2 linked regions of the Maricaulis maris genome follow. The protein of the gene in region 2 interacts with the protein of the main gene of each other region in a pairwise test. Links are inferred from orthologs where the notes say so. Each region holds a gene or a part of one and is shown on either strand. Other genes may lie near its edges.

The links.
Region 1: the proteins of grxD (region 2) and AAA969_RS11465 interact in binary tests that used the Escherichia coli proteins (3 or more experiments, as listed by UniProt). The link is inferred for Maricaulis maris from one-to-one orthologs.

The regions. Positions count from the first base shown.
Region 1 is NZ_AP027270.1:2,414,751-2,423,884, forward strand. What follows is about bases 1-2,910. They hold AAA969_RS11465 (BolA family protein), read right to left. Parts: upstream 1,636-2,910; coding sequence 1,366-1,635; downstream 1-1,365. Other genes in these bases: AAA969_RS11455 (HlyC/CorC family transporter), read left to right, coding at 1-517; AAA969_RS11460 (DUF3313 family protein), read right to left, coding at 514-1,290; AAA969_RS11470 (J domain-containing protein), read left to right, coding at 1,701-2,315; AAA969_RS11475 (hypothetical protein), read left to right, coding at 2,389-2,808. In the rest of the region: cobaltochelatase subunit CobS, read left to right, coding at 2,936-3,919; AAA969_RS11485 (copper-binding protein), read right to left, coding at 3,929-4,270; AAA969_RS11490 (multicopper oxidase family protein), read right to left, coding at 4,300-5,634; AAA969_RS11495 (TolC family protein), read right to left, coding at 5,634-6,995; AAA969_RS11500 (metal-sensitive transcriptional regulator), read left to right, coding at 7,037-7,333; AAA969_RS11505 (histone deacetylase family protein), read left to right, coding at 7,388-8,287; AAA969_RS11510 (NAD(P)/FAD-dependent oxidoreductase), read right to left, coding at 8,275-9,134. UniProt on the Escherichia coli protein: Transcriptional regulator that plays an important role in general stress response. Has many effects on cell morphology, cell growth and cell division. Acts by regulating the transcription of many genes, including dacA (PBP-5), dacC (PBP-6), ampC and mreB.
Region 2 is NZ_AP027270.1:1,735,110-1,744,062, reverse strand. Bases 4,725-7,453 are described here. They hold grxD (Grx4 family monothiol glutaredoxin), read right to left. Parts: upstream 6,391-7,453; coding sequence 6,058-6,390; downstream 4,725-6,057. Other genes in these bases: AAA969_RS08095 (BolA family transcriptional regulator), read right to left, coding at 7,250-7,453; AAA969_RS08100 (aldo/keto reductase), read right to left, coding at 6,423-7,250; AAA969_RS08110 (hypothetical protein), read left to right, coding at 5,578-5,982; rpsD (30S ribosomal protein S4), read left to right, coding at 4,725-5,194. Outside these bases: AAA969_RS08140 (NADP-dependent isocitrate dehydrogenase), read right to left, coding at 1-16; AAA969_RS08135 (RNA methyltransferase), read left to right, coding at 126-875; AAA969_RS08130 (serine hydrolase domain-containing protein), read right to left, coding at 902-2,011; AAA969_RS08125 (amidoligase family protein), read right to left, coding at 2,133-3,224; AAA969_RS08120 (hypothetical protein), read left to right, coding at 3,421-4,272; more of rpsD, read left to right, coding at 4,577-4,724; more of AAA969_RS08095, read right to left, coding at 7,454-7,483; AAA969_RS08090 (YHS domain-containing (seleno)protein), read left to right, coding at 7,652-8,155; AAA969_RS08085 (M28 family peptidase), read left to right, coding at 8,233-8,953. UniProt on the Escherichia coli protein: Monothiol glutaredoxin involved in the biogenesis of iron-sulfur clusters.

The sequences.
Region 1 (9,134 bases), 680 kb from region 2 along the record:
TGCCCGCGCCCTGCACGAGGCCGACGGCAATGCCTCGGTGATTGATATCAGCGCCCTGCGTCGGGAGGCCTGGTTCGTACCGGAAACCACCGAAGTGCTCGACCAGCTCAACGCCTTCCGCGAGAAGCGGGAGCACTTCGCGCTGGTCGTCGACGAGTATGGCGCCCTGATGGGCCTGGTCACGCTGGAAGATATTCTCGAGGAGATTGTCGGCGCGATCGAGGACGAGCATGACGTGACCGTCGAAGGCATCCAGCCTGACACCGAGGGCGTCTGGCTGGTCGATGGCACGCTGCCGATCCGCGACCTCAACCGCGCCCTCGACTGGGAATTACCGGACGAGGAAGCGGTCACCATTGCCGGGCTGGTCATCCACGAAGCCCAGACCATCCCGGAACGCGGCCAGGTCTTCGGCTTTCACGGGGCCCGTTTCGAGGTCGTCGAACGTCGCCGCAACCAGATCACCAGGCTGCGTGTCTCGGTCAGTCCCGATGACGTGGTGACGAACGGCGGTTAGCCGGTCGCGGCCTCGGCCTCAATCAGCGCCTCATAACCGTTGCAGGTGCCTTGCGGGGTGGACGCCCGCACCGGCTCACGGCCATCACGGGCCTCGGTGACCAGGTCGCCGACGGCATCGGCGAAGACGCTGGACAGGTCCATCACATCGGCGAGGTTGGAGAATGCGTCCGGACCATCGAGGATGGTCGTGACCCCGCCGCCCGACGCCAGGTGGTTCTGTGAGGCCCAGCGGATGGCGGCAACCTGGCGGCCGGTGCCATCAAGGATTTCAGCCTCCACACCCAGAGCACCGATACCCAGCGGGACGCGCGGATTGAGCGGTCCGGGCACGGCAACCCCGATCAGGCGGGACACCCCAGTGGTGGCGACATTATTGCGGCGGATCCCGGTAATGGCAGCGCTGACCTCACCATCGGGATCGGTCTCCGCTTCGGTCGGGATTCCGGTCGGCAGGACCGAGAAGCCGGCCCGCGCCAGACGCTGGCAGAGGTCCTGGGACAGCTGCACGCGGACATCGACCAGCCTCGCCGGCGGAATGGCGTCATCGATATCAGCGCCCGGTGCGATCCGGACAGGCGGCAGGAAGAGCGTATCCATCCCGGCCAGAGCCTCTCCGTCGGCATACTCCTCGACAGAAAGCAGGCGCCGGTCTCCGGCTGCCAATTGCCCGGTTGAGGAGAGCGTGGTTGGCGTATCGAAACTGGTGCTGCACGCGGACGCCAGAAGGGCCGCCAATGCCGGTAGTCCGGTCTGGGTCAGTCGCCGAAACATGGGTCATCCCTCTCTCGCCAGGTGAACGTTACAGCCCGGGGCTCGCCCCGGCTGGGGACAAGAAGGACCTGATGCTTATTCGTTGAGACCCCGCGCCCGGATCACCAGCGCATGGACCGGTCCGGCAAGCTCCTCTGCCAGCACGTCGTTGACCAGCCGGTGGCGGGCAAGGCGGGTCAGGCCGTCAAACTGGCTGGCGGTGATGTCTGCTGTGAAATGGCTTTCGCCGCCGGGGCGGGCCCCAGCGTGTCCGGCATGCAAATGACTGTCATCAGTCACCGTCAAAGCGCTGGGCGCGAAGGCTTTTTGCAGTTTCTCCTCGATACGGTCGGCGACAGCACCCATATTTGCACCTCTTTGTTCATTCGCTTCATTGCCGCTTTACAGACGCGTGACCATAATCGGGGATCATGTCCGAAGCCTACCCATATAAGCCGCGGTTCAAAGACATCCGCATCAAGCCGCCCAAGGACAAGCCGGCGCCGGAGGAGCGTGTCTGCGAGTGGCCTGGCTGCCGCAAGCACGGCGATAGCCGGGCGCCGAAGTCGAATGACCGGCTGAATGATTTCTACTGGTTCTGTCAAAGCCACGCGTCGGAATACAACAAGTCTTGGAATTTCTTCGAAGGCATGGGCGAACAGGCGGCGCAGTCCTTCCGCGAGAGCGCGGCCTATGGTCACCGGCCGACCTGGAACTGGCGCAATACCCATTCCGCCTCAGCCCGGGCGACGAAGGCCAGCCGGGATTTTGCCGACGGGTTCAACGATCCCTATGGCATGTTCGGTGACCGCAAGGACCCGCACAAGGAAGCCCCGCGCGAAAAATCCATGGGCCGGCTGCAGACCAAGGCCCTCGAAACCATGTCGCTCGATCCTGATGTGGACCCGGCGACGGTCCGCAAGCGCTATGCCGAACTGGTCAAGCAATTCCACCCGGACGCGAATGGTGGTGATCGTTCCAGCGAAGAACAACTGGGTCGGGTGATCGCGTCCTACCAGATTCTGAAAAGCGCGGGGATGGCTTGAGGCCATGACAGAAAGCCGTGTTTGTTTTCCGATACGGCTCTTTGTACGGTCGCGAGACGAACGGGAAGCACAGATGGCCTCAAACTCACTTCAGTGGCGCGCTCCGCAGATAGCGGCGGTCGCATTGGCCGCCCTGCCCATGCTCTACATGTTTCTCTGGTGCGCGATGTTTGTGGGCAGTCTCAGCGGTGCCTGGCATCCGCGGATCGGCAATCTTGATGTCGGCACTGCCATCCAGCGCTCCGATGGCCTGGACCTCGCCGGCCTCGTCCTGATGACCCTCGCCTGGCTTGCCGGACTTGTGCTGATTGCCAGACAACGGCGCGCCGGCGTCTATGCCATGGCGCTTGCCAGCCTCGCGCATATCGGCACCTGGCTGCGCATCACCGACGGCCAGTATTACAACGGCCAGTTCGGGCTGATCGTCATCCTCCTCGAAATGGCGATCATCACCCTCGCCTACTTCGCTTTGCGCGGGCATCGACGGGTCTGAACCGCACTCCGTCACGGCCATTGACTTGAAGCGGGGCCTTGCCTGCGATACCTCCGTTGACAGACCGATTGCGCGCCGCAGCAATGACCGCAGATTACCGACAGCGCGCCCAGCCAAAAAGACGGGTTTGATGAGCGACAGTTTTCCCCTTTCCGCCCCTGATGCCGTAGCCGATTGCCAGAAGCTGTTCGGCTTCGACCCCGGCTTTGATGTCGCCATGTTCTCCACCCCTGACGAGCACACGCCGATCATGGATCCGGACTATGTGTTCGATCCGGCCACGACGCGCTCCATCCTGGCCGGCTTTGCCTATAATCGCCGGGTGATGGTCCAGGGCTATCACGGCACCGGCAAGTCCACGCATATCGAGCAGGTCGCCGCGCGCCTCAACTGGCCGATGGTCCGGGTCAATCTGGACAGCCATGTCAGCCGTATCGACATGGTCGGCAAGGACGCCATCGTGCTGAAGGACGGCAAGCAGATCACCGAATTCCAGGAAGGCATCCTGCCCTGGGCCCTGCAACGCCCGATCGCGCTCCTGTTCGATGAATATGACGCCGGTCGTCCGGACGTGATGTTCGTGATCCAGCGCGTGCTGGAAGCCTCGGGCTCGCTGACCCTGCTGGACCAGACCAAGGTGATCCGTCCGCACCCGTATTTCCGCCTGTTCGCCACCACCAACACGATCGGCCTCGGCGACACCACCGGCCTCTATCACGGCACCCAGCAGATCAACCAGGGCCAGATGGACCGCTGGTCGATCGTGGCCACGCTGAACTATCTGCCGCGCGAGACCGAGAACGCCATCGTCCTGGCCAAGATGAAGAAGCTGGCCGCCTCCGAAGACGGCCGCAAGCAGGTCTCCGACATGGTCAAGATGGCCGATCTGACCCGCGAAGCCTTCATCAATGGTGACATCTCCACCGTGATGAGCCCGCGCACCGTGCTGACCTGGGCCGAGAACCAGGAAATCTTCGGCGATCTCGGCATGGCCTTCCGCCTGACCTTCCTGAACAAGTGCGACGAGCTGGAACGCCCGGTCATCGCCGAAATGTATCAGCGCGTGTTCGGCGTGGACCTGCCGGAAGCCAAGGTGAAGAGCGCGGCCTGACCCTGCCGGTCAGCCGGCGTCGGCTTCCGGTTCGGCGGCAATCACGTGCAGGCCCTCTTCGTCGCTGGTGACGGTGATGGTGAGGGCCGCGCCGGGTTCGAACAGTGAGATATCCACCGCCTCATCGATCATGAACGGCATGACCATCGCGCCCATGCCGACCTCCGGCATGGCGCCATGACGGATGATGGCGGTGCGGGCCTCGACGTCGACTGTGCGGACATCCCCGAAGGTGACCGATTGCGCAGCCATCTCGCTGGCCATGGCTCCATGATGGTCGCCGCCATGATGATCATGGTGATCGACGGCGCCGGTGGCGAGCAGAAAGCTGGTGGTCAGAAGGGTGATCATGGCGTCAGTCCTTTCGGGTGAAGTGGGTGTCAGACCGCATTCGGGTCAATCCCGTCGCGGGCCAGTTCATCGGCGCGGGCCGCACGGGCCTCGCCTTCGGGATTGTCATACCAGCCGGGATCGCCGTCACCGGTCAGACGGTCACGCACCTTCAGGATCGTGAACATGCCGCCCATGGTGATGTAGTCGCGCGGACCGCGGGCGCCGACCATGGGCAGGGAATTGTCCGGGATCGGCATGTGACCCATCTCGATATGCTGACCCATCTCGCCCATGCCATCCTGGCCCATCGTCATATAGGTCGGGAGCAGGCTGCCAACGGCGCGATCGATCCGGCGGGCGTTGACGCCGGTCAGGTTGGGCACATGGCCCATCTGGTTCATGACGTGGTGGGTCATGTGGCAGTGCATGGCCCAGTCACCCGGATTGTCGGCAATGAATTCCACCGTCCGGGTCGAGCCGGTCGGGACCAGCACCGTGGTATCGGGATGACGCGCACTGGCCGGAATTGCACCGCCATCGGTCTCGGTGATGGTGAAGGCATAGCCGTGCAGGTGGATCGGGTGATGGTCCATGGCCGAAAGATTGCCGAAGCGCAGCCGGACCCGCTCGCCACGCTGGGCGATCAGGGGCGAGGTCCCGGGATAGCAGCGCGCATTCATGGTCAGAACGTTGAAGCCCGACATGGCGTTCGGATCGGGCCGCTCGGCACCGGGGTGCAAGGCCCATTCCGAGAGCATGATCGCATAGTCACGGTCCGGACGCGGGCCGGCGGGTTGGCGCGGATGGACCACGATCATGCCCATCATCCCCAGTGCCATCTGGGTCATCTCGTCATGATGCGAGTGGTACATGAATGTGCCGTGCTGGCGGAAGGTCCACTCGTAGACGAAGGTTTCACCCGGCGCGATCGAGCGCTGCGAGAGCCCGCCGACACCATCCATGCCGGAGGGCAGGATGACACCGTGCCAGTGCACCGTGGTCGGCGCTGGCAGGCGGTTGGTGACGTAGATGCGGACCTTGTCACCCTCGACCGCCTCGATGGTGGGGCCATGGGTGCGACCATTATAGCCCCAGGTTCGCGCCGACAGGCCCGGGGCAAATTCATGCTCGACCTCTTCCGGGACGAGATGAAAAATCTTGACCCCGTCGACCACGCGGAAGGGCAGCGTCGCCCCGTCCGGCGTCACGACAGGTGTATAGTCGCGTCCGGCGCGACCCGGCGCGTAATCCCTATCATGCGGGACCGAAGCGGTATGAGCCGCCGCCCGCACCGGCTGGGCCGATGCGGCGCCGGTCCCCAGACCGGCCGCAGCAACACCGACACCACCGACGAGCAGGGCATCGCGTCTTGAAATCGCCATCAGTGACCTCCCTCGGCCATCATCGGAGCCGCTCCGCCAGCCGCCGAGAGACCCACGCCATGCGGTGAGCCTCCGGCACGAATTTGCTGCAGGGCAATGCGGGCCCGGTGCAGATCGGTCAGTGCATCGACATAGGATTGCCCGGTCCGGGTCCGCATCTGGACGGCAGCCATCAGATCGAAAACGCTCACCTGCATCGCATTGTATTGACGCATTGTCGCATCCATCAGGCGCTCGCTGGTCGGCAAGGCCTCGCGCTCGATGCGGGCGAGCCGGGCTTGGGCCAGATCGGCACTGGCTTCGGCGGCCTGAATCGAGGTCCGGATCTCGTGCACCAGACCGGCATGGTGATCGATCGCCTGTTCGGCCCGCAGGCGCCCCGCAGTGCGCCGGGCCTCACCGAGGTCGAAGACGGGCAAGGCGAACTCCAGCGTCCAGCCACGCGACCATTCCCGGTCATCCCGCTCCCAGACACCGCCCAGCTCGACATGCTCCAGCAGGGTGGCCCAATTCTCCAGACCCGCTTCACCTGCTGTGGCTTCTACACGGGCACGGGCCGCTGCCAGTGGCAGGCTGGCCGTCATGGCATCCGCATCCGGGATGTCAAAACCAGCCGGATCAAGTCCCTCGAGCCGGTCTGGCAGGCTATCGGCCGTGATCTCGACACCGAGTTGACGCGACAGCATCAGCCGGGCCTGCAGGGCGGTATGCTCGGCGGCCAGAAAATCCAGCTCGGCCTGCTCGGCAAACACCCGCTCGCGTTCCAGATCCATCAGCGGCGAATTGCCGGCAGAGCGCATCTCCTCGGCCACGACCAGGCTGGCCGCGGCGGCATCGCGGATCCGCTGCTGCAGATCCAGGCGCTGACGCGCGGCGACAGCATCGACCCAGGCGCGCCGCGTCTCGGCGATGAAGTCGATGACCGCGAGGACGGTTGCAGACCGCCGGGCCTCGTACCGGTTGTGCGCGGCTTCGGCCCGCCACGGCGTCGCGGCAATGCCCAGCAGCGAGGCACGCAGATCAACGTCCCAGATGCGGCCAGTCCCGTTTCCGGGGAAGCTGGTGACACCAATGACCGGATTGGTGGGACGGGAGGCCGTGACCCAATCGGCGCGCGCCAGGCCGGCTTCGGAAAGCTGCGCCATCAGACGCCGATTATTGGCGATGGCCATCGCGACAGCTTCGTCTTCAGCGAGCGGTTGGCCGGCCGGAGGCGTCACCGTTTCGGCCGCATAACCCGTCCGTTCGGAGACTTCGTCGAGCACCAGCGCGCGCTCGCGGGACGGGTCAATGCTGGCGCAGCCGGCCAGCACGGCCGCGCAGAAAACCGGGGTGAGGATACGGACAGCAGCTTGTTTCATGTGGCTTGCCCTAACATACCCCCCGGGGGTATACAATCCGCATGACAGAGACCCACACCGCCCTGATCCCTGCCCGCACCGCCAGCCTCGCTCGTCTGAAGCGCGTTGAGGGTCAGGTGCGCGGCATTGCCCGCATGATCGAGGAAGATCGCTACTGCATCGACGTCCTCACGCAATTGTCAGCGGTCAAGTCAGCGCTGGCCGCGGTTGAAGGGGAAATCCTCAAGAACCATGCCAGCCATTGTGTCAGCCACGCCATCGAGAGCGGCGATGCCGCGGATCAGAAAGCCAAGCTGAACGAGCTGATCGCCCTGCTGGCCAAGCACTACCGCCTCTAGCGTCCGGCTCCCGACGGAGGTGACTTTACCCGTTATCGGCCTAGTTTGCGGCGGATGCAGGTCTTCTACTCCGATACGTTCTCGCTCCCGCTGCCGGACGGTCACCGTTTTCCCGGTGGCAAGTACACGGCCTTGCGCGATCGACTGGTGGCCACAGGCATCGTCCGCGAGGATGAGCTGAGCGTCTCGCCGCTGGCGACGACCGACGCCATCCTGCGTGCTCATGATGCGGCCTATGTCGAGGCTTTCGAGACCGGACAGCTGGACCGCGCGGCGATCCGCCGCATCGGCTTTCCCTGGTCTGAAGGCCTGGTCACACGGACCCGGGCCACGGTCGGCGGTGCCATCGCAGCGGCCGAGGCGGCGCTGCAGGACGGGATTGCCGGACAGCTGGCCGGGGGCACTCATCACGCCCACCGCGATTTTGGTTCGGGCTATTGCATCTATAATGATTTCGCGGTGACGGCCCTGCACCTGCTCGAGACCGGGCTGGCCAGCCGGATCGCCATCATCGACCTTGATGTTCACCAGGGCGACGGCAATGCCGCCATTCTCGGCGACCATCCCGATGTGTTTGTCTTCTCGATGCATGGCGAGAAGAATTTCCCCTTCCGCAAGCAGGTCAGCGATCTCGATGTGAACCTGCCGGACGACACGCAGGACGCGGCTTACCTCGCCACGCTCGACACCCACTTGCCGGCTGTCCTCGGCTTCCGCCCGGACTTTGTGCTTTACCAGGCGGGCGTTGACCCCCTGGCCGAAGACAAGCTGGGACGGCTTTCACTCAGCCACGCCGGTCTGATGGACCGCGACCGGATGGTGCTGGACGCCTGTCGGCGACAGGGCATTCCCGTCTCGATGGGAATTGGTGGCGGCTATGCCGATCCGATCGAGGCTTCGGTGGTCGCCTATGCCAACACCTATGCCGTCGCCCAGGAGGTCTACGGCGTCTGATGGCCGAGCATTGATCCGGCGAGGCGGTGACCGGACAGGAAGGCGGCCTCGACGCGGGGCCCAAGACACCAGTCGCCGGCCAGACCGAGGTCTTGATCCTTGTCCCACAGGAAAGGCTCACCCAAGGCTTCCATCACCCGGGCATAGCGCCAGCGATGCACGGCGGCATGAAGAATGGTCACCGGGACGCCGGCCCAGTCGCGGAAGGCATCGCACAAGCGCTCGGTGACGGCTGCGGCGTCCTCTTCCAGGTGAATCTCGCTCCAGCGCGGCCCGGCCTGCATGACCCAGGCTTCCTGACCACTCGGGCGGCCCGGCTTGCTGGTATTGCGGGCCAGCCAGGCGCAGGGGCCGTCAGAGCTCCGATGCACGTCCGGCGCGACACCGAGCGTCTCGGACACGGTCAGCATCAGGGTCCAGCACGGCGCATAGACGACGGCGTCGAGCGGCGCCGCGAAATCGGCATGGCCAGCCAGAAGCGTCCGGGCCTGGGGTGCCGGAATGGCCAGCACAACCCGGTCGGCCGAGATTTGCCCGCTGGTCGGCTGATCGACATCAATCAACCAGCCGGCTTCAAACTTGCGCAGGGCCGACACCCGATGCGAGCGACGGATATCCAGACCCTCGGCCAGCGGGGCGACCAGACCGCTCATGCCAGGCTCACCGACCCACCACGCCTCGTCATCATCGCGTCGCGGCCACAGGCCGGCCGCGCCGCTTGTCCGGGCCTGGTCGAGGAAAGTCTGAAACGCGGGGGCACGGGCGGTGACATACTGGGCGCCGTGATCGAACACACCGGCATCGCCGCGCCGGGTCGCCAGGCGGCCGCCGAGGCCGCGGCCCTTGT
Region 2 (8,953 bases):
CTTTGATCTTCGCCATGGGTGTTCTGCTTTCTTTTCGGACGGACTGAAGACGCGCTAGGACAGCGCGGATAGACAATTCGCGCGCTCTCTAGCATCGGTGCGCGCCAAGGTGAAGGCCCCGTTCCATGCCCAAGATTTCCGCTACGCCGGCATTCATACTCCACACGCCCCAGCTCGGCGAGAATATTGGGGCCGCGGCGCGTGTCATGGGGAATTTCGGACTGCCCGAGCTGATCGTTGTCGACCCGCGTGACGGTTGGCCCAATGACAAGGCGGTGACCATGTCGGCCGGCTCGCCCGTGCTGGGCAATGCCCGCGTCGAGTACCGGCTGGGCGACGCCATTCATGATCATACTCGGCTCTACGCGACGACCGCCCGGCCGCGCGGCATGGAGAAGCCGGTGATGACGGCGCGCGAGGCGGTCAGCGACATGAAGGCTGCCATTGCGTCGGGTGAGAGGATCGCGGTGATGTTCGGCGGCGAGAAGTCCGGCCTGCCCAATGAGGCGGTCAACATGGCCGACGTCATCATTACCCTGCCGGTCGACCGCTCCTTCTCCTCGCTCAATCTCGCCCAGGCTGTCGCCGTGCTCGCCTATGAATGGACGGCAGGCGAGGGCGCCCCGGCTGAATTCGAGCCGGTCAGCGATGTCGCCAAACGCGAGGATCTGGAGCGCATGTTCGAGCATTTCGAATACGAACTCGACCGCGCCGGCTTCTTCCATCCGCCGTCCAAGACGCCGCTGATGGTCCAGAACCTGCGCAATGCCTTCATCCGCGGCCGCTGGACCGAACAGGAAGTCCGCACCTTCCGCGGCGCCGTAAAGGCGCTGGCGCTGGGCCGCGGCAAGGCGCGGATCGTGCGGGAGGACTAGCGTGTCCCGACGGGACGGGTGTCCCGTTACTGCGTCTGCGCCACCGACTGCCAGAGGGCAAAGTTGAAGTCGGGTGCCTCGAACGCCTTGGCATTCGCCTGGGTTGCAACGGTGAGCCCCGTGGCGCTGTCATAGAGGACAGCGGACCGGTAGCCGCCGAAATCACCGCCGTGGGATATCCGGTACTGTTCATCGCCGGTGACCCGTACATAGATACCCAGCCCGTAACCGGCGGCGCCACCCGGTTCGAAGGCATTGTAGTCTGTGCGCATGGTCTGCCCCTCTGCCTCAAACAGGCCGCCCGTACCGAGCGCCCGGTAGAGGCTGACCAGGTCCTGCGGTGCGGTCACCCAGCCTCCGGCGGTCCATTCATGGTCGAGATTTCGCCGCAGACGCCCGTTGCGGGCCGTCGGTGTGAGGCCGAGCAGGCTGCGTCGATAGCCATTTGCGAGGTGGGCAAAGTCTCGTCCCTGCAAGGGTTCTGTTCGCGACAGGCCGAGCGGTGAAATGACGCGGCGCCGGGCCTGCTCGTAGAAACTTTCCCCGGTCGCGGCTTCGATGATCAGACCGACCAGAATGTAATCGGTATCGGAATAGGAGAAATGGCGGCCCAGCGGGCCTTCAGCCTGGTCGCCGGCGACAAAGCCGATCGTGTCGTCCGGCGTGAAGCCGCGACGACCGCGTGTCAGGTTGGCCAGGAAAAAGTCGATATCTTCCAGATAGTCCGGTACGCCCGCCGAATGATTGAGCAGGTGACGCATGGTCATCCCCTCATGATTGGCCAGCGCGGGCCACCAGTCGTGGCCGGACAGCCAGGGTTCAACAGGCGCATCGAGATCCAGCACACCTTCCTCGGCCAGCTGGACGGCGACAATCGCCGTGATCGTCTTGCCAATACTTCCGGACAGAAAGCGGGTGTCCGGATCAACCGGCGTATTGCGCTGCCGATCGGCCTGACCGGCCTGATGGTCGATGCGTGTACCATCGGGCAGCAGAATGCTTGCGGAGAGGCCGGGGGCGAGCGCCTCGTTCATCGCGGCATCGATCCGGGCGCGCAATATCGACTCGGTGTCCGATTGCGCGAGGGCGGCGGTGGAAATGAGCGCGGCGAGGAGGCCGGAAACAAGCTGTTGCATGCCGCTCAGTTAGGGAGGCCCATCCGGTGAAGCAAGCCCCGATCGGGTCGTTTGTCGCTCCGGGCAACCCGGCGCGGCCGAGCGGAATCAAGGCGCCGGTAGGCAGGACCGGGACACCCCCTCAGGCCTGGACAGTGCGGGAGGCCCAGACAGTGCGGTCCGCGGGGGAAAGCGCCAGTGACGCCATCAGATCCGCATCATCCGGCAGGCAGTCATCGCCGACCGCCCAGACCAGTACCGCTTCCATCAGCCTCGCATTGCGCAGGATGTCCTCGACCGCCATCGAGCCGGGAAAGATCCGGGCTTCGAAGGTCGTCTTGCCCGGAAGTTCATGGGCGAGGTTGAGGAGGTTGAAGTCGGCATATTTGGTTGGTTTGGCCGCGATCAGCATGGCGCGGGCGTCATCCCAGTCGGCGGCCAGGAAAGCCTCGGAGCCAACCAGATCGACGAGGGTGTCGGCAACAGGTCCAAGCCGGACGCAGTGCGGATTTGTGCCGACGAGGTTTCGCAGCTGGCTGCCATGGCGGGCCAGAAAGGTGACGAGGCGGGACAGGGTGCGGGCCGAGCGCAGCGGTGCGGCGTCGTAATGCACGTGGACGGCGGCTTCGACCGGTACGGTAAAGCCCAGCGCCCGGGCATCGGCGAGCAGGGCGGCGAGCGCCGGACCGGGATCATCCGCGAAGGGCGCGGTGATCAGCTCGCAGGGCCGTTCTCGTTCGCCGGGGATCGGCGCGAGCATGGCAATGGAGCGCGCCAGATGGTCGACCGCCTTGCTCATCCCGCCCTCAGTGAGCTCGACGCGCGTGCCGAACAGGTCGGCGAGCGGCTGCAGGACCTGCTCCAGCGGCGCCTGCGGATCGCAATGACGTTCCACCAGTGCCAGCAGGCGGGCATCATCGCTCAAGACGCGGTACCAGCCGGGCCGGGCGGGCGCGTTTCGATTGAGGTCGGCGCGAAGGGTGAGGTCGTCAACGCACAGGGCCACGCGCTCGCCGGCCGGATCGAGAATTTCGAAGCCGAGGACGAGCGTCTCGAAAACCGGCAGGTCGGGCACCAGGCTCGGCTCGGACTGCGGGTAGAAACAAACGCGGACCGTGCCGCCGATTCGCGCCGCGATGGTGTCGGCGAGATCCTTGCGGCTGCGACCCGGCGGGGCGAGCAGCTCGATCTCGAACCCTTTTTTCCAGGGCCGGGGGCAGGGCGTGGCGGTCATCTTTCGATCTGTTCCTGTCTTCGGACCGGACTTCGGGGCGCTCATCGAACGCAAGGTGTCCGACACAGGCTGGCAGAGTTCGCCGGTGCGCGGTAGCAGGCTTTTTGTCCGGCGCCGCTCAGGCTCACCCGTCTGGGTCATTGCGGCCGGGCTCGGTACCGATTAAGCCTGTATCTGTCTTTTCCGGGGGGATGAAATGTCCAAGCTTTCCGTCATGGGCGCCTTTGCGCTCGTATCACTGACCGGTGCGCCCGGTTTCGCTGAAGCGCCGCTGGCGACATCCGAGCTGACGGTTATCACTGCCGCGATGTCGGCCGGGACCGGCCTCGGCCTCGATGACACGCAGCGCCATCTCGATCTCTTCTTCAGCAGCGCATACGGCTATTGCGACGCCAAGAAGGTGGCACATGTCTGGCGGACCGACGTGTTCAGCGCCAAGGCGGTCATCGGCAGCAAGATTGCCAACGGGATTACTGATCTCCTCGACACCGATATCGCCTCCACGGCGCAATCGGTCAGCTGCGACTGGGCCGATCTGGGTCTGGACTACCATCACGCCGAGGCGCTGGCGGCCTTCTGGGGCGGTTCGCCCGACCAGGCCAAGGCGACGGCCAGCTCGATGGCCTCAAGTGTTGGCCATCGCCGCTTCATGGAATCCATGGGCGCGGTGATCGCGCGGGCCGACAGCCAGGTCACACAGACCAATGACGCCCATTTGCAGCTCTTCTTCACCAGCGATTACGGCTATTGCGACGCGCTCAAGGTGGCGCATGTCTGGGGCACCGATGTCGGGGCCGCCAAGGCGATCATCGGCAGCAAGATCGCCAATGGCCTGACCGATCTCGTCGATGCCGATATCGCCTCGACCAGCCGGAGCGTGGCGTGCAACTGGGTCGACACCGGGCTGGATTTTGACGACGCGAACACGCTTGCAGACTTCTGGGGCGTGTCGGTCGGCGAAGCCAAGTCGAAGGCGACCGCCTACACGTCCGAATGGGGCAATCGCGGCTTCCATGAGCGTCTTGGCAGTCTGTTGACGCGCGGCTAGGTCTTTCCTCAAATTTTGTATTGGCATTCGCGCATTGCGCGGGAAGAGGCATGTGAGCAGTTGGACGAGGCGCAGCGGAAGTTGGCAACGTTATCGAAGCGGTGGCGCAACTCTATCCCTGGATAATGGGATTGGTTCACCGACAGCCCCCATTGACTTCCCAGTCCACACAGGTAAAACCCGCGCTTCCCTCGCCGGGGCATGACCCCGGATCGTTCAACACCAACGGGACGATGCGAGAACCGCCGTTTAGATCGCACGCCTTTGAGGGAAGGCGCGCCGGGCCGCATCGAATAGAGAGAACATGTCGAAGCGTCATTCGCAGAAATACAAAATTGATCGCCGCATGGGTGAAAACCTTTGGGGCCGTCCGAAGTCTCCGGTCAACTCGCGCTCCTATGGCCCCGGCCAGCATGGTCAGCGCCGCAAGACCAAGATGTCCGATTTCGGTCTTCAGCTCATGGCGAAGCAGAAGCTGAAGGGCTATTACGGCAACATCACCGAGAAGCAGTTCCGTCGTACCTATGACGAAGCCTCTCGCCGTAAGGGTAACACCGCCGAGCTGCTGATCGGTCTGCTGGAAAGCCGCCTGGACGCCATCGTCTACCGCTGCAAGTTCGTGCCGACCGTGTTCGCCGCCCGCCAGTTCGTCAATCACGGCCACGTGAAGGTCAATGGCATCAAGGTCAACATCGCGTCCTACCGCTGCAAGCCGGGTGACGTGATCGAAGTCCGCGAGCGTTCGCGTTCGATGGCCCTGGTCCTGGAAGCCCTGGACAGCCCGGAGCGTGACCTGCCGGATTACATCGATCTCGATGCCAAGGCGATGAAGGCCACCTTCACGCGCATGCCGGAATTCTCTGAAGTGCCGTATCCGGTACAGATGGAACCGAACCTGGTTATCGAATTCTACTCCTCGTAAGGGGACGACAATCGACCAGAAACAGGCCGCTCCGGGACACCGGGGCGGCCTTTTTTCATGGCGGGCGATGCGGACCGCTCTGCTGCGATGCAGCGTGCCGGGCCCGTGCTGCATTCTGGAGCATCTCCCCGTCATATTTCCCCACACACGAGTCTTTGGTTGATCAGACCCTAATTCCTGTTTTCATGACGCTGAAGCCGATCCTGTGGGGCAAAGATCAGGGTCGTTGTGTGTGGTTGAGGGCTGTCTTGGGGGCAAGCATGACAGGGCGTTGGCGGGGCGTAGTGGCTGGTTTGGGGCTGGCTGTTTTTCTTTCGGCATGTGCAACGAGCGGGGACCCGCAAGTCGAGGCGAGGCGCAGTCTCCTGCCCAGCCTGCCGCCCATGCCCGCCATGCCGTCCCTGCCGACCATCAACATCTCGGACATGCGCATACCGGGGACGGACCGTCAGGCGCCGACCGTCGATCCGTCGCTGGAGGCGATGATCTACTGGCGGGTGATCGAGGACGACATCCTGATTGTCCATGCTGACACCAATGGCTGTACGTCGCGCGCGGACTTCCTCGTCAATGTCGAGCAGTATTATGACGACATCTACACGGTCCGCCTGACACGCCAGGTCGAGGACCGCTGTGATGTCGCCACGCCGTGGGGAATCCAGCTCGGCTTCGGTTTTGAAGAGCTGGGTGTGCCGATCGGCGGCGAGGTGATCGTCCTCAACCCGATTGACACCGAGCGGCCCTGGGACTGGAACGAAAACCGCAGCTATGTGGCGTCACGCCGATAATCTGCGGTCGTGCCGCTCGGCCCGCCCGGTTTACCTTCGACAGAGTGGGGGCGGGTGCTCGGCCCAGGCCATGGATCAGGCGGCGTTGACCACGCCCTTCTCCTTGAAATAGGCCTGCAGCTCACCGGTCTCGAACATTTCCTTGATGATGTCGCATCCGCCGACAAACTCACCCTTCACATAAAGCTGGGGAATGGTCGGCCAGTTCGAGAACTCCTTGATGCCCTGGCGGACGCCGTCATCCTCGAGCACGTTGACGCTCTGGAAGTCGACCTGGAGGTGATCCAGAACGCGGGCCACGACCGAGGAGAAGCCGCATTGCGGAAAGACCGGCGTACCCTTCATGAAGAGCACGACGTCATGACTCTCGATGGTCGACTTGATGGTGTCGTGAGCGGTCGCGGACATGGCGGTTCTCCTCGATTGACAATGGCATGTAGCTAGGACGTCGCCGGGCGCTGTTCAAGAGCGTCAACCAGCGCTGCGTTGGCGCAAAGGTGAGCGGGGCGTGTCGTCAGGCAGACCACGCTGTCAGTCCAGCTTTGGGAGAGGGCCCAGGCCAGCCCCTCGGCCGGGGCCGCGCCTGCCGCGGCCGGCGGGTCACGTCGCAGCCGGCGCTTGATCTGGCGGGCCAGATACCACAGGTCGCCGCGTGAGCGCGGTGGACCGGACGGGCGCGCGGCGCCGGCCATCACCTCGATGCCGATCACCGACAGTCCGGACGCGCGTGCGCGGACCAGGCGCTGCCTCGCGGCTTCGTCGAGCTGATCATTGACCGGCGCCATCAGGGCATTGAAAACGCCCAGCTCGATGGCCCGGTCCAGCTCCGCTCCGCGCCCACAGACCCCGATATGGCGGATCATTCCGCGCGCCTTGAAGGCTTCGAGGCGGCGGATCAGCTTGTCCGTCATTTCCTCGGGAGCGGGGCCGTGCAGGAGCAGAAGATCGACATGGTCGCGGCGCAGCCGCTTGAGGCTGTCGCGCAGCGACATCTCCACCGCGCCGGCGGAAAAGTCCCGGTGCCCGCCGGCATGGATACCGGCCTTGGTGGCGATGAAAGCGGCATCGCGTCGGCGACTGCCCAGAGCGGCACCCAGCCGATATTCGCCTTCGCCCCTGCCGTAGGCCGGTCCGGTGTCGAACAGGGTCACGCCGAGATCGATCGCCTGATGGATCAGCCGGGTCGTGGCCGCCCGCGACGCGCCGAGACCGGCATGCGGACCGGTGACGCCCAAGCCGAGCCGCGAGAGGGCCGCTGCCTCGATCATCAGCCGGGCACGCGCGTTTCCAGCGCCAGCGCGTGAAGCTCGCCGCCCATCTTGTCGCCGAGGGCGGCATAGACCATCTGGTGCTGGGCGACGCGCAACCTGCCGCGGAAACTCTCGGCGGTGATGACGGCTTTCCAGTGATCATTGTCACCGGCCAGATCGGTCATCTCGATTTCGGCGTCGGGTATCCCGGCCTTGATGAGGGCGATGATGTCGTCGGCGGGCATGGGCATGGTGGGTCTCCAGGGCGGGTGGCGTCATGGGCGCAGCGTCAGCTCACGCGTCATCACGGGGCGCCGTCGAAAGCGTGACCGGATGTGTCGCGAGCTGGACTATCGCCCCGGGCCGTATCGGCCCATAGGCCGGACACGCTAATCGTGACCGCTGCACGGGAAAAGACCATGACCGCCCTGTTGACTGCCAAAACTCTGATCGGAACGGCTCTGTGCCTTGTCATGCTGGGGCTTTCCATTCTGACCCTGACCGGTCCGGCCGCCGCCGGCGAGCCCTTTCGCGATCGCGAGGGGCGGCCGGTCGGTGGCCATGACGTGGTCAGCTACCACACCGAGGACGTCCCGCTCGAGGGGCTGGAGAGCCTTACCGCCGACCATAACGGCGTGACCTGGTATTTTGCCACCGAGGCCAATCGTGCCCGCTTCGTCGCCGACCCGGAGCGCTATGTCCCGGCCTATGACGGGCACTGCGCCTATGCGCTGGCGGATGGCCGCAAGGTGCGCAGCGACCCGCTCGCCTACCGCATCGTGGACGGCGTGCTCTACATGAATTTCTCGCCGTCAATCCAGGCGCGCTGGGAACGGGATATCGCGGGCTATCTGGAGCGTTCGGAGGCCAATTGGCCCGCGCTTGAGAGCGCACCTGCCGCGCGTCCGAGGCGCTGGTTCTGAACCCCACGGAAATTTAAGTGGGGCGGCGTGGCCACGCATGGCAGGATTGGCGCGACTTATCAAATCGGGGGTTTTCCATGCGTGCCATACTGGCGTCATCCGTTCTGTCCATTGCCTTGCTGTCGACGGCCTGTGCGGCAATCCAGCCTGAAGCGACAGCCGCGGTGAGCGAATGGACGCTCGACCGGGCCCAATTGCTGACCGATCTGGACGTGCTCGCGGCGGACAACATGGAAGGCCGTGAGGTCGGGACCGAAGGCAATGCCCGGGCTCGCGCCTACATCATCGGCCGCCTTGAGGCGATGGGCGCGGCGCCGATGGGTGACAGCTTTGAGCATGACTTCACCTTCGAGCAGCGGCGGACCGGCGCGAAGGTCGAAGGCGTCAATATTCTGGCTTTCATCGCCGGCACGAGCGACAGTGATCGCACCATGGTCGTGACGGCACACTATGATCATGAAGGCATGCGGGGCGGGCAGATCTGGAACGGGGCCGATGACAATGCCTCCGGCGTGGCCTCTGTTCTGGCGGTCACCGAGATGTTCCTCGCCGAACCGCCCGAGCATGATGTCATCATCGCCTTTGTCGACGCCGAGGAGCGCGGTCTGCAGGGCGCGCACGCCTTCGTCGCCAATCCGCCCATCCCGGTCGAGAACATCACCTTCAACCTCAACATGGACATGGTCGCGATGTCGACCGACCGCATCCTGTGGGCCGTTGGCACCTATCACTACCCCTTCCTGACGACGATCGTGGACGACGTCGCCAGCCGCGCCACGGTGTCGATGCCGATGGGCT